One region of the Streptomyces sp. NPDC014656 genome, then DNA from elsewhere that is predicted to be linked to it. Evidence: riboswitches for the same ligand, from Rfam matches in the RefSeq annotation. Region 1 holds a riboswitch; each other region holds the start of a gene.
What was found. A riboswitch is a leader RNA that binds a small molecule or an ion and turns the genes downstream of it on or off. The one in region 1 is predicted to bind thiamine pyrophosphate.
Positions count from the first base shown of each region.

Region 2: another riboswitch for thiamine pyrophosphate. It lies ahead of ACF1ED_RS30090 (thiamine ABC transporter substrate binding subunit); the one in region 1 lies ahead of thiC (phosphomethylpyrimidine synthase ThiC).
Region 3: another riboswitch for thiamine pyrophosphate. It lies ahead of thiO (glycine oxidase ThiO); the one in region 1 lies ahead of thiC (phosphomethylpyrimidine synthase ThiC).

Region 1 is NZ_JBIBZN010000015.1:199,949-204,142, forward strand. Features, by position in the region: gene thiC (phosphomethylpyrimidine synthase ThiC) at 1-1,214, opposite strand, end outside; TPP riboswitch at 1,209-1,359, opposite strand; gene ACF1ED_RS29555 (YibE/F family protein) at 1,398-2,888, shown strand; gene ACF1ED_RS29560 (SsgA family sporulation/cell division regulator) at 3,059-3,499, opposite strand; gene ACF1ED_RS29565 (IclR family transcriptional regulator) at 3,638-4,194, opposite strand, start outside.
Region 2 is NZ_JBIBZN010000016.1:79,101-83,294, reverse strand. Features, by position in the region: gene ACF1ED_RS30095 (ABC transporter permease) at 1-194, opposite strand, end outside; gene ACF1ED_RS30090 (thiamine ABC transporter substrate binding subunit) at 233-1,318, opposite strand; TPP riboswitch at 1,390-1,499, opposite strand; gene rlmN (23S rRNA (adenine(2503)-C(2))-methyltransferase RlmN) at 1,529-2,641, opposite strand; gene ACF1ED_RS30080 (phosphatidate cytidylyltransferase) at 2,967-4,076, opposite strand; gene frr (ribosome recycling factor) at 4,076-4,194, opposite strand, start outside.
Region 3 is NZ_JBIBZN010000004.1:314,990-319,183, forward strand. Features, by position in the region: gene ACF1ED_RS12125 (Rv2175c family DNA-binding protein) at 24-389, opposite strand; gene ACF1ED_RS12130 (NAD(P)/FAD-dependent oxidoreductase) at 486-1,709, opposite strand; TPP riboswitch at 1,793-1,906, shown strand; gene thiO (glycine oxidase ThiO) at 1,904-3,091, shown strand; gene thiS (sulfur carrier protein ThiS) at 3,088-3,300, shown strand; gene ACF1ED_RS12145 (thiazole synthase) at 3,306-4,100, shown strand.

The DNA of each region.
Region 1 (4,194 bases):
TTGATCTTGTGCATCGGGACGTGGCCCGGACCCTCGATCATCGTCTGCACGTTGTGCCGCTTGGCGATGGTGTTGAGCTCGCCGAGGGTGCGCAGCTCCGCGAACTGGGCGTCGTCGTTGGCGTCGGCGATCGATCCGGGCCGCAGACCGTCGCCGAGCGAGTAGGTGACGTCGTACGCCGCGAGGATCTCGCAGAGCTCCTCGAAGTTCGTGTAGAGGAAGTTCTCCTTGTGGTGCGCGAGGCACCAGGCCGCCATGATCGAGCCGCCGCGGGAGACGATGCCGGTCTTGCGGCGCGCGGTGAGCGGCACGTACGGCAGGAGCACGCCGGCGTGCACGGTCATGTAGTCCACGCCCTGCTCGGCCTGCTCGATGACCGTGTCCTTGTAGATCTCCCAGGTCAGCTCCTCGGCCTTGCCGTCGACCTTCTCCAGGGCCTGGTAGAGCGGCACGGTGCCGATCGGCACGGGGGAGTTGCGCAGCACCCACTCGCGGGTGGTGTGGATGTTGCGGCCGGTGGACAGGTCCATGACCGTGTCGGCGCCCCAGCGGGTCGCCCAGGTCATCTTCTCCACCTCCTCCTCGATCGAGGAGGTGACGGCGGAGTTGCCGATGTTGGCGTTGACCTTCACCAGGAACCGCTTGCCGATGATCATCGGCTCGATCTCGGGGTGGTTGACGTTGGCCGGCAGCACCGCGCGGCCCGCCGCGATCTCCTCGCGGACGACCTCGGGAGAAACGTTCTCCCGGATCGCCACGTACTCCATCTCCGGGGTGATCTCCCCGCGGCGGGCGTACGCGAGCTGGGTCACGGCCTGCCCCGTGCGGCCGCGGCGGGGCAGCCGCGGGCGGCCCGGGAAGACCGCGTCGAGGTTCTTCAGCCCGCCGCCGCGCGGCGAGGTGTGCTTGATGCCGTCGTCCTCGGGGCGGACCGGACGGCCCGCGTACTCCTCGGTGTCGCCGCGCGCGATGATCCAGTTCTCGCGGAGCGGGGCCAGGCCCCGGCGGACGTCGGTGTCGACGGCGGGGTCGGTGTACGGACCGGACGTGTCGTACAGCGTCACGTCCTTGCCGTTGGTGAGGTGCACCTGTCGGACCGGCACCCGGAGGTCGGGGCGGGAGCCCTCGACGTACCCCTTGTGCCAGCCCGGCGTGCGCGCGCCGTTCGGGTCCTTCTGGTCGGAGGCAGGCGTGCGTGCGTCCTGAATGGTCATGAGACCGAATCTCCCTACGCCGGCATTACCCGGTAACAGGTTCGGCGGTCGGCGCAGCCTCCTCCCGTACGTACGTCAGTCAGTACGCGCGTACGGTGATCAGCGCCCTCTCAGCCCGGTGCTCCGAGCTCCCGCGTGTGCAAAGGTGTCACGAGGCTAGCGCCCTCCCTGGCGTGCTGAACAGTGGGCCCCGGCCGTTCTTGCGATGATCGGGCGGTGACTTCCTCGCAGCAGAACCCCGATCCGCACGGCCATGAGCACGGGCACGGCGCCGGCCCAGGCGCCGGTCAGCACGGTCCGGGCCACGGCTCCGGCGCCGGCTCCGGTCACGGTCCCGGCCAGGGTTCCGGCCACGGCCACGGTTCCGGTTCCGGCCATGGCACCGGTTCCGGACATGGGCACAGCCACAGCCACGGGCCCGCCGCACCCGTGTCCCGCCATCTGCGAAGGGTCATCGCGGCCGTCCTCATCCCCTTCGCCACCGCCGTGGTCGTCGGTCTCGTGGTGCTCTGGCCCGGCGGCACGCCGGCGCACGAGCGGACCGGCGTGGGCTTCGACCGGCAGACCGAACAGGGCAAGGTCGTGGCGGTCGAGCGGGTGGACTGCAAGGACGTGAACGCCGCGCAGGTGCCGCCCACCGGCGACACCTCCACCCCCCAGGGCCGCGAAGCGGTCAACGGGCAGCAGGGGCAGTGCGAGAAGGCGACGATCGAGGTCACCAGCGGGCCCGACGCGGGCCGTCGCTTCACCGAGATCGTGCAGCCGGACGCCCCTCGTCAACTGGACCAGGGCCAGGGCGTGGTGGTCGCCTACGCCCCCGACGCCCCGAAGGACCTGCAGTACTCGGTGACGGACGTGAACCGCAAGGTGCCGATGGCGGTCCTCGCCGGCATCTTCGCGCTCGCGGTCGTGCTCGTGGGACGGCTGCGGGGCGTGATGGCGCTGATCGCGCTGGCGGTGAGCTTCCTGGTGCTCACGCTCTTCATCCTGCCCGCGATCCTGGAGGGTTCGAACCCGCTGGTCGTGGCCGTGGTCGGGTCGAGCGCGATCATGTTGCTCGCGCTCTACATGTGCCACGGCCTCTCCGCGCGCACCTCGGTCGCCGTCCTCGGCACACTGATCTCGCTGCTGCTGATCGGCCTGCTCGGTTCCTTCTTCATCGGCTGGGCCTCGCTCAGCGGCAACACCGACGACTACACCGGACTGATCCACGGCCTCTACCCGGAGATCGACATGTCCGGCCTACTGTTGGCCGGTGTGATCATCGGTTCGCTCGGTGTCCTCGACGACGTCACCGTGACCCAGACCTCGGCGGTCTGGGAGCTCCACCAGGCCGACCCGGGCATGGGGCCGCGCGCGCTCTACCGGGCCGGGATCCGGATCGGCCGCGACCACATCGCCTCGGTGGTCAACACGCTGGTCCTGGCCTATGCCGGTGCCGCGCTCCCCCTGCTCCTGCTCTTCACCATCGCGCAGAGCAGCATGGGGACGGTGGCCAACAGCGAGCTGGTGGCGGAGGAGATCGTCCGGACCCTGGTGGGCTCGATCGGTCTGGTCGCCTCGGTGCCGGTCACGACGGCGCTCGCGGCGCTGGTGGTGTCGGCCGACCGCCCGTCCGAGGAGGCCGGCGTCCGGACGGCGGGCCGCGGCGGACGGCGGCGCCGCGCGAAGTGACGGACGCGCGGCGGCCGTACGGGAAGCGGGCCAGGTCGGCGGCCGTACGCGGGCGGGGCGGATCGGCAGCCGTACGGAGCGGGCGCCGGTCGGCAGCCGTACGGAGCGGGGCGCCTCGGGTCGGGCGTACGGAGCGGGCGCCGGTGTCAGCCGTACGGAGCGGGCGCCGGTCAGGCGGGGCCGGCGCTCTCCTCGGCGAGGATCCGGCCGAGCGCGGCCTCCAGGCTGTCCTCGAAGTCGCCCAGTGTCTGTTCCTGACCGAGTGGGACGAGCTTGTCCGTGCGGTCGAGGAAGGCGACGAGCGGCGGGGCGCTGGCGCGGAAGAGGGCGCGGTCGCCGCCCACCTGGAGCCGGATGGAGACGTCCGACAGGCCCTCGGGGTCGATCGGGGCGATGTGGACGTCGCCGTCACCGCTCGGGCGGTTGATCCCGTCGAGCAGCAGCTCTCGGCCGAACGCCCAGGTCACAGGCGCGTCTCCGGGGAGGTGGAAGGTCATCCGCACCGCGTAGGGATCCCGGGTCTCGTATCGCAGTTCGACTGGGATCTTGAAGGAGAGCTCCTCGGAGACGAGGAAGCTCATCAGGACCTCGGCCTGAACCGACTCTCGCATCATGTACCCCGCAGTAGATGGAGCAGTTGTGTAAACACAGCTGCTGAAAGCTGTGACCGAAACGGCCAGGAATGATCCCCCGTGGCCCTCTTGACGCAATCGTGCTGTACGCGCTAGCGGATCACAAGGAGTGATTTTTCAGATACTGATAGAGAAGGCGAGCGAACTGAAGAGGCTTCCGATCTCCGTACGTAGTCGCTCGACTGCTGGGAGCAACCGTTCTTCCTGGTGAAGAGGGAGGGAAATGGCCAGAGTGGCCGCTGTGGAACCCGCTGTGATGGGGATGGCCGCACAAACCGTGCCGAGCGCATATTCCTGACGCTCCACCAGGGGCTCCATTCGCCCCAAACCACCCAAACGCTCCAAAAGCATCCGCCGGTTACGCACCGTGTACGGAGTGATGGCTTCCACCGGGTGCCGGTCAAGGTGGTCTTGACGAGACTTCAGATCCAGTTGGCTGAGCAGACACTGCCCGATCGCATGGGCGTGACCGGTCTCCCGGAAGTCGGCCCACTCCTCCACCGCGGGGGAGTTGGGAGTGTCCGCCACCGAGACCAGTTCGATCTCGCCGTCGCGGTAGAGCGCGAAGTAGACCGGCACACCGATCTCGTCCCGCCAGTGGGCGAGGAAGTCCTCGATCTTGATGCGACGATTCTGCACAGCCCCGCCGCCGGCCAACCTGGCGGCTGCCTCCC
Region 2 (4,194 bases), on a different contig from region 1:
ACCAGCAGCGTGAGACCGGTGGAGGCGGCCGCCTGCCACACGGTGAAGCCGAGCACGTCGAGGATGTCGGAGCGCCCCAGGGTCGTCCCGATCGCGCCGAGGTCCCAGGCGCCGTCGGGCCGCAGCCCGCGCTCGACGATCGAGACCACGGGCCAGGCGAAGAAGAACGCGAAGAACGCGACGGGCAGGGCCATCAGCCCCAGCCGCGCCGCGCTCCCCTTCGGGTCACGCCTCACTTGAGGAGCGACGACCACTGCTGGATCCACGCCTCGCGCTTCTCGGCGATCTTCTCCGGCTCCATCGTCTCCGGCTTCTCGACGACCACGCCGTGCTTCGTGAACAGCTCCGGCAGGGCCGCGTCCTTCGCCACCGGGTTCACGAACATCTGGAGCGGCATGTCGTCCTGGAACTTCTTCGAGACCAGGAAGTCGATCAGCGCCTTGCCGCCCTCGGGGTTCTTCGCCCCGGCCAGCAGGCCCGCGAACTCGATCTGCCGGAAGCAGGTGCCGGTGGACACCCCGGTGGGCGCCTCCTTCGGCTGCGGCTCGGCGTACAGCACCTCGACCGGCGGGCTGGAGGCGTAGGAGACGACCAGCGGGCGGTCGCCCTTGGCCTCCTTGCCGCCGGCCGAGCCGGAGAACTCCTGGTTGTAGGCCAGCTCCCAGCTGTCGACGGTCTTCACGCCGTTCGCCTTGAGCTTCGACCAGTAGTCCTGCCAGCCCGTGTCGCCGTACTTCGCGACGGTGCCGAGGAGGAAGCCGAGGCCCGGGGAGGACCGCTCGGGGTTCTCCACCACGAGGAGGTCCTTGTACTCCGGCTTCGCCAGGTCGTCGAAGGTCTGCGGCGGCGCCAGCTTCCTGTCGGCGAAGTACTTCTTGTCGTAGTTGACGCAGATGTCGCCGGTGTCGATCGGCGTGACCCGCTTGTCGAGCTTGAAGGCGTCCGGGATCCGGTCCGCGCCCTTCGCCTCGTAGGTCACGAAGATGCCGTTCTCGACGGCGCGGGAGAGCAGCGTGTTGTCGACGCCGAAGAAGACGTCGCCCTGCGGGGAGCCCTTGGTCAGGATCTCCTTGTTGACGGCCTCGCCCGCGTCACCGGCCTTCAGCACCTTCACGGTGAAACCGGTCTGCTTCGTGAACTCCGCCAGCACCTCCTTCGAGGCGTTGAAGGAGTCGTGGCTCACGAGGGTCACGGTCTTCGGCGCGGGCGCGCCCGACTTGCCCGCGGCCTCGCGGGCGTCCTCGGTGGAGCAGGCGGCGAGGCTCGTGACGCCGAGCGCCGCGGCCAGCGCGACGGCGGCGGCCTTCCTGGTGTTCATGTGTTGTCCTCCTGGGTGGGACCAGAAGGAGACGCGGCCCCGCCCACCCGGAGGTGGGCAGGGCGCAACAGCTCGAGTTACGACCGAACTTCCTACCCAGAATGACCTGGGCGAGGTTCAGAGGGTCTGCGGTCTACGGTTACCGCACTCTCAGCGCTGTGGCGCTCCCCTGTCGGAATATGCAGGTGTGTTCGAGCACAGGGTACAAGGTCAGCGTTCGGAGGCCGCCAGCTGTCCACAGGCACCGTCGATCTCCTGGCCGCGGGTGTCGCGGACGGTCACCGGCACGCCGTGCCGGGCGATCGCGTCGACGAACGCCTTCTCGTCCTCCGGCCGGGAGGCGGTCCACTTCGAGCCCGGCGTCGGGTTCAGCGGGATCAGGTTGACGTGCACGCGCTTGCCCTTGAGCAGCTTGCCGAGCAGGTCGCCGCGCCACGCCTGGTCGTTGATGTCCCGGATGAGGGCGTACTCGATGGAGATCCGGCGGCCGGACTTCTCCGCGTACTCCCAGGCGGCGTCCAGCACCTCCCGCACCTTCCAGCGGGTGTTCACCGGCACCAGGGTGTCCCGCAGCTCGTCGTCGGGCGCGTGCAGCGAGACGGCGAGCCGGCACTTGAAGCCCTCGTCGGCGAAGCGCAGCATGGCCGGCACGAGCCCGACCGTGGAGACGGTGATCCCGCGCTGCGACAGGCCGAGGCCGTCGGGCTCGGGGTCGGTCAGCCGGCGGATGGCGCCGACGACCCGCTTGTAGTTGGCGAGCGGCTCGCCCATCCCCATGAAGACGATGTTCGAGAGCCGCGCGGGCCCGCCGGGGACCTCGCCGTCGCGCAGCGCGCGCATGCCGTCGACGATCTGGTGCACGATCTCGGCGGTCGACAGGTTCCGGTCGAGACCGGCCTGCCCGGTCGCGCAGAACGGGCAGTTCATGCCGCAGCCGGCCTGCGAGGAGATGCACATCGTCACCCGGTCCGGGTAGCGCATCAGCACGGACTCGACGAGCGTGCCGTCGTGCAGCCGCCACAGGGTCTTGCGGGTGGTGTCGTCGTCGCACGAGATGTGCCGCACCACCGACATCAGGTCGGGCAGCAGCTCCCCGGCCAGCTTCTCCCGCGAGGCGGCCGGGATGTCCGTCCACTCGGCGGGGTCGTGCGCGTACCGCGCGAAGTAGTGCGTCGACAGCTGCTTGGCGCGGAAGGGCTTCTCGCCGATCGCGGCGACGGCCTCCTTCCGCTCGGCGGGCGTGAGGTCGGCAAGGTGCCGCGGCGGCTTCTTGACTCCGCGCGGGGCGACGAAAGTGAGTTCTCCGGGGGCCGGACGAGCCACGGCGGCGTCTCTCCTCAAACAGGCACGAGGTCGGACGTCCCGCGACGGCGGGGAGCACGGCACTGCGGTGCCGGAGCGACCTCACTGGATCCGTCCCCGCGGCGGCGAGGACGACGAAAGGGCCCGGACCTCACGGCCCGAGCCCTTCCAGAGTACCCGCCTGCGCGTCAACCCGTTCCGACGAACAGCGCCAGCAACAGCCACACCACCGGCGCCGTCGGCAGGAGCGAGTCCAGCCGGTCCATACGGCGTCGACGTGCGGCTCCGCCGCGTGGCGCCGTGACCAGGCAACCCGCCCCGGCACCCCACACGACCCGCCGCCCGCTCAGCCCGTACCCACGAACAGCGCCAGCAACAGCCACACCACCGGCGCCGTCGGCAGGAGCGAGTCCAGCCGGTCCATGATGCCGCCGTGTCCGGGGAGGAGCGTGCCCATGTCCTTGATGCCCAGGTCGCGCTTGATCATCGACTCGCCGAGGTCGCCGAGCGTCGCGCTCGCCGCCACCGCCAGGCCGAGGACCAGGCCCTGCCACCAGGTGCCGTCGTCGATCAGGAACTGCATGCAGAGCGCGCCGGCCGCCATCGCGAAGGCCACCGCGCCGAACAGTCCCTCGCGGGTCTTGCCGGGGCTGATCCGCGGCGCCAGCTTGTGCTTGCCGAAGCGCCAGCCCACCGCGTACGCCCCGGTGTCGCTGACCACCGTGAGCAGCAGGAAGGTCAGCACCCGCCACGGCCCGTCGTCGGCGGTGAGCAGCATCGCCACGAAGGTCGCCAGGAACGGCACGTAGAACGCGGCGAAGACGCCCGCCGTGACGTCCTTCAGGTACCCCTCGGGGGGTTCCGTCATCCGCCAGACGAGCACCGCGAGCGCCGTCAGGGCCATCGCGACCCAGGCGCCCTCGGGGCCCCGCACGTACCCGGCGACGACCATCGCCGCGCCGCCGACCGCGAGCGGCACCAGCGGCGCCTTGATCGCCTTGCGCTCCTGGAGCCGGGAGGTCAGCTCCCACAGGCCGACGACCACGGCCACCGCCACCACGCCGACGAACGCCGGCTTCCAGATGAACAGCGACGCGATGATCACGGCCCCGAGACCGACGCCGACCCCTATGGCCGCGCCCAGGTCCCGGCCCGCGCTCTTCTTCTGCCGCGGCGCGGGGGCCGTGGACGGCGGAGGAGGCGGGACGGGGCTGGGCATGGGCTCCTGCGGGTGCTCGTGCGGGTGCTCGTCACGGAACAGGGGACCGCTCGGGTGAGCGGCCCCCCGTCCGTGTCCGTCCTGGAATCCGCCGGCGGGTACGTCGGGCACGATGGGCATGGGGCGAGTCTGCGCCGCCCGGTGCCGATCGTGGGCGGGACCCGCCGGGGCAGGCCCCTGGTCGGGTCCGCCGAGACCTGAACCGGCCGCCGGCGCCCCCCAGGATGAGTCGTTCATCAGACCTCGAGGAGCTCGGCTTCCTTGTGCTTCAGCAGCTCGTCCACCTGCGCGACGTACTTCGCGGTGGTGTCGTCGAGCTCCTTCTCCGCGCGGCGGCCCTCGTCCTCACCGACCT
Region 3 (4,194 bases), on a different contig from region 1:
ACCGGCGGTGGTGGTCCGGTGGTTCAGAGGGCGAGCGCCTGGGCCCGGCGCTTCACCTCCGTGCCGCGATTCTCGCCGAGGGCCTGCGCGGGGGTGCCGGGCAGGGTCGGGTCCGCGGTGAAGAGCCACTCCAGCATCTCCTCGTCGGAGAAGCCGTCGTCCCGCAGGAGCGTCAGGGTGCCGGCGAGGCCCTTGACGACCTTGTCGTCCTGGATGAAGGCGGCGGGCACCTGGAGGGCGTTGTTCTCCCCGCGGCGCACGGCGATCAGCTGGCCCTCCTTCACCAGCTGCCGCACCCGCGTCACCTCGACGTCGAGCATCTCCGCGATGTCGGGGAGGTAGAGCCAGGCGGGGACGAGAGCATCGATGTTTGCGTCAATCTCGGTCACGGGACAAGCCTGCCATCCGGGACCGGCGGCCGGTAGTCGGGCCCGCCCCGCCCGCCTCCGTACGGGGGTGCTACCGGACCGCCGGCTCCAGGCGCGCTACCGGACCGCCGACTTCAGCGGGACGCCCGGGTCTGCGACGCGCTCGGGGTCGACGGGGGTGCCGGCCTCGATGAGCCTGCGCCCCTGGGCGAGGTCGCGGGGGCGGCCGACGGCGAGCAGCGCGACGGGCACTCCGGCGCGCAGCCAGAGCACCGACCAGGAGGCGCCGGACGAATCGCCGCGCCGCACCAGCGCGTCGGCGCCCGCGTGGTGGCCGGCGTACTGGACGAAGCGGCCGAACTGCTCGGACCAGAAGTACGGGACGGGGTCGTACGGCTCCGGGGCGGGGCCGTCGGCGCCGGTGAGGTCGGCGGCGACCGTGCGGGGGCCCTGGAGGGCGTTGTCCCAGTGGTGGACGAGGAGCCGCTCCCCGTAGCGGGCGGAGGGGAAGGAGGCGCAGTCGCCGACCGCGTACACGTCGGGCAGGGAGGTGCGCAGCCGGTCGTCGGCGGTGACGGCGCCGCTCGGGTCGAGGGCGATGCCGGAGCCGGCGAGCCAGCCGGTGGCGGGCCGGGCGCCGATGCCGACGACGACGGCGTCGGCGGGCAGTTCGCGGCCGTCGGCGAGGACGACGGCGCCGGGCCTGACGGTCTCCACGCGCGCGTGGGTGAGGAGTTCGGCGCCGCTCTCGGCGTACCAGCCGGCCATGGCGGTGGTGACCTCGTCGGGCAGGGCGCCGGCCAGCGGGAGGGCGGCGGCCTCGACGACGGTGACGGCGCAGCCGGCCTCGCGGGCGGCGGTGGCGAACTCGGCGCCGATCCAGCCGGCGCCGACCACGACGACGGAGCCGCCGCCGGCGAGGACGGGCCCGAGGCGGACGGCGTCGTCGAGGGTGCGCAGCAGGTGGACGCCGGGGACGCCCTCGGTGCCGGGGAGGGTGAGCGGGTGGGCGCCGGTGGCGATGACGAGGGCGTCGTACGGGAAGCGGCCCTCCTCGGTGACGAGCTCGCGCTCGGCGGGGCGCAGTCCGGTGACGTCGAGGCCGAGGCGGAGGTCGACGCCGAGGGACTCGAAGTCGACGTCGAAGGCGGAGTGCTCGGCCTTGCCGAGGAGGACGGCCTTGGACAGCGGGGGCCGGTCGTAGGGCTGGTGGGGTTCGGCGCCGATGAGGGTGACGGGACCCTCGAAGCCCTGTTCGCGCAGGGCGACGGCGGTCTGTACGCCCGCCATGCCCGCGCCGACGATCACGACGTGCCGCTGGGTCTGCTTCTGCTCGCTCACCCGCCCACCTTACGCATCTGACGGCCCGTCAGGAAGGGAGGTCCCCTGCGGCGCCCCGCCGGCGGGGGCTAGGGTGGCGGGCACACACCACTCGCGGGAGCCCGGACGCACCGGGCTGAGAGGGAGGCTGGCCGGCCTCCGACCGTACGAACCTGATCCGGGTCATGCCGGCGAAGGGAGGGGCGGCGACGCCCATGCGTTCTTCCGACAGCACCGACACGAACACCACCGACGTCCTCGTGGTCGGCGGCGGCGTCATCGGCCTGGTCACGGCCTGGCGGGCGGCCCTGCGCGGGCTGACCGTCGCGGTCGTCGACCCCGAGCCGGGCGGCGGCGCCGCGCGCGTCGCGGCCGGCATGCTCGCCGCGGTCACCGAACTGCACTACGGCGAGGAGACCCTGCTCGGGCTCAACCTCGCCTCCGCCGCGCGCTACCCCGCCTTCGTCGCCGAGCTGGAGGAGGCCACCGGCCTCGACGTCGGCTACCGCGCCTGCGGCACCCTCGCGGTGGCGCTCGACGCCGACGACCGCGCCCACCTGCGCGAGCTGCACGCCCTCCAGACCCGCTGCGGGCTCGCCTCCACCTGGCTGTCCGGCCGCGAGTGCCGCCGCCTCGAACCCATGCTGGCGCCCGGGGTGCGCGGCGGGCTCCGGGTGGACGGCGACCACCAGGTGGACCCCCGCCGGCTGGCCGCCGCGCTGCTCGTCGCCTGTGAGCGGGCCGGGGTGGTCCTGCGCCGGGCCGTCGCGGAGCGGCTCGTGGTGACCGGCGACCGGGCGCGCGGCGTCGTCCTCGGCGACGGCACCGAGCTGGCCGCGGACCGGACCGTCCTCGCGGCGGGCAGCCTCAGCGGCCGGCTGGCGGGCGTGCCCCCGGCGGTCCTGCCGCCGGTCCGCCCGGTGAAGGGCCAGGTCCTGCGGCTGCGGATCCCCGCCCCGTACGCCCCCTTCCTCTCCCGCACCGTCCGGGCCGTGGTCCGGGGCAGCCACGTCTACCTGGTGCCGCGCGAGAACGGCGAGCTGGTCGTCGGCGCCACCAGCGAGGAGCTGGGCTGGGACACCACGGTGACCGCGGGCGGGGTGTACGAGCTGCTGCGCGACGCCCACGAGCTGGTCCCCGGCCTCACCGAGCTGCCGCTCACCGAGACCCTGGCCGGGTTGCGCCCCGGCTCCCCCGACAACGCGCCGCTGCTCGGCCCGAGCGCCCTGCCCGGCCTCCTCCTGGCCACCGGCCACTACCGCAACGGGATCCTCCTCACCCCCGTCACCGGCGACGTCATGGCGGAGGCGCTGACCACCGGCGTCCTCCCCGACGAGGCCCGCCCCTTCTCCCCCCGCCGTTTCCCCACCGCTCTGCCCGTACGTCAGGAGCAGCCCGCATGAACGCGTCCGTGACCGTCTCCGTGAACGGCGAGCCGCGCGCGCTCGCCGCCCCCGCCTCCCTGGCCTCCCTGGTCGCCGGGCTCACCGCGGCCCCCGCCGGGGTCGCCGCCGCCGTCAACGAGACGGTGGTGCCGCGCGGCGAGTGGGCGGCGACGCTGCTCGCCGACGGCGACCGGGTCGAGGTGCTGACCGCGGTGCAGGGGGGCTGAGCGCGATGTCCGACGACACCTTCGTCCTCGGCGGTACGGAGTTCTCCTCCCGGCTCATCATGGGCACCGGCGGCGCCCCCAGCCTGGACGTCCTCGAACGCTCCCTGGCGGCGAGCGGCACCGAGCTGACCACCGTCGCCATGCGCCGCCTCGACCCGACCGTGCAGGGCTCGGTCCTCTCCGTCCTGGACCGGCTCGGCATCCGCGTCCTGCCGAACACGGCGGGCTGCTACACGGCGGGCGAGGCCGTCCTCACCGCCCGGCTCGCCCGGGAGGCGCTGGGCACCGACTGGGTCAAGCTGGAGGTGGTGGCCGACGAGCGGACCCTCCTCCCGGACGGGGTGGAGCTCCTCGACGCCGCCGAGACCCTGGTGGACGACGGCTTCACCGTCCTCCCCTACACCAACGACGACCCGGTCCTGGCCCGGAAGCTGGAGGACGTCGGCTGCGCGGCGATCATGCCGCTCGGCTCCCCCATCGGCTCCGGCCTCGGCATCCGCAACCCGCACAACTTCGAGCTGATCGTGGAGCGGGCCGGCGTCCCGGTGATCCTCGACGCCGGCGCGGGCACCGCCTCGGACGCGGCGCTCGCGATGGAGCTGGGGTGCGCGGCGGTGATGCTCGCCTCGGCGGTGACCCGCGCGCAGGAGCCGGTCCTGATGGCCTCGGCGATGCGGCACGCGGTCGAGGCGGGCCGGCTGGCCCGCCGCGCGGGCCGCATCCCCCGCCGCCACTTCGCGGAGGCGTCCTCCCCCACGGAGGGCCGCGCCCGCCTCGACCCGGAGCGCCCCGCCTTCTGACCCCGCCCGGGCGCCGGGGCGCGGGGTACGTCACAAGCGTGCTGCGGTCGGCCCCGGGGGGCGGGCCGCGTCCGTACCGGCTCGTAGACTCGAC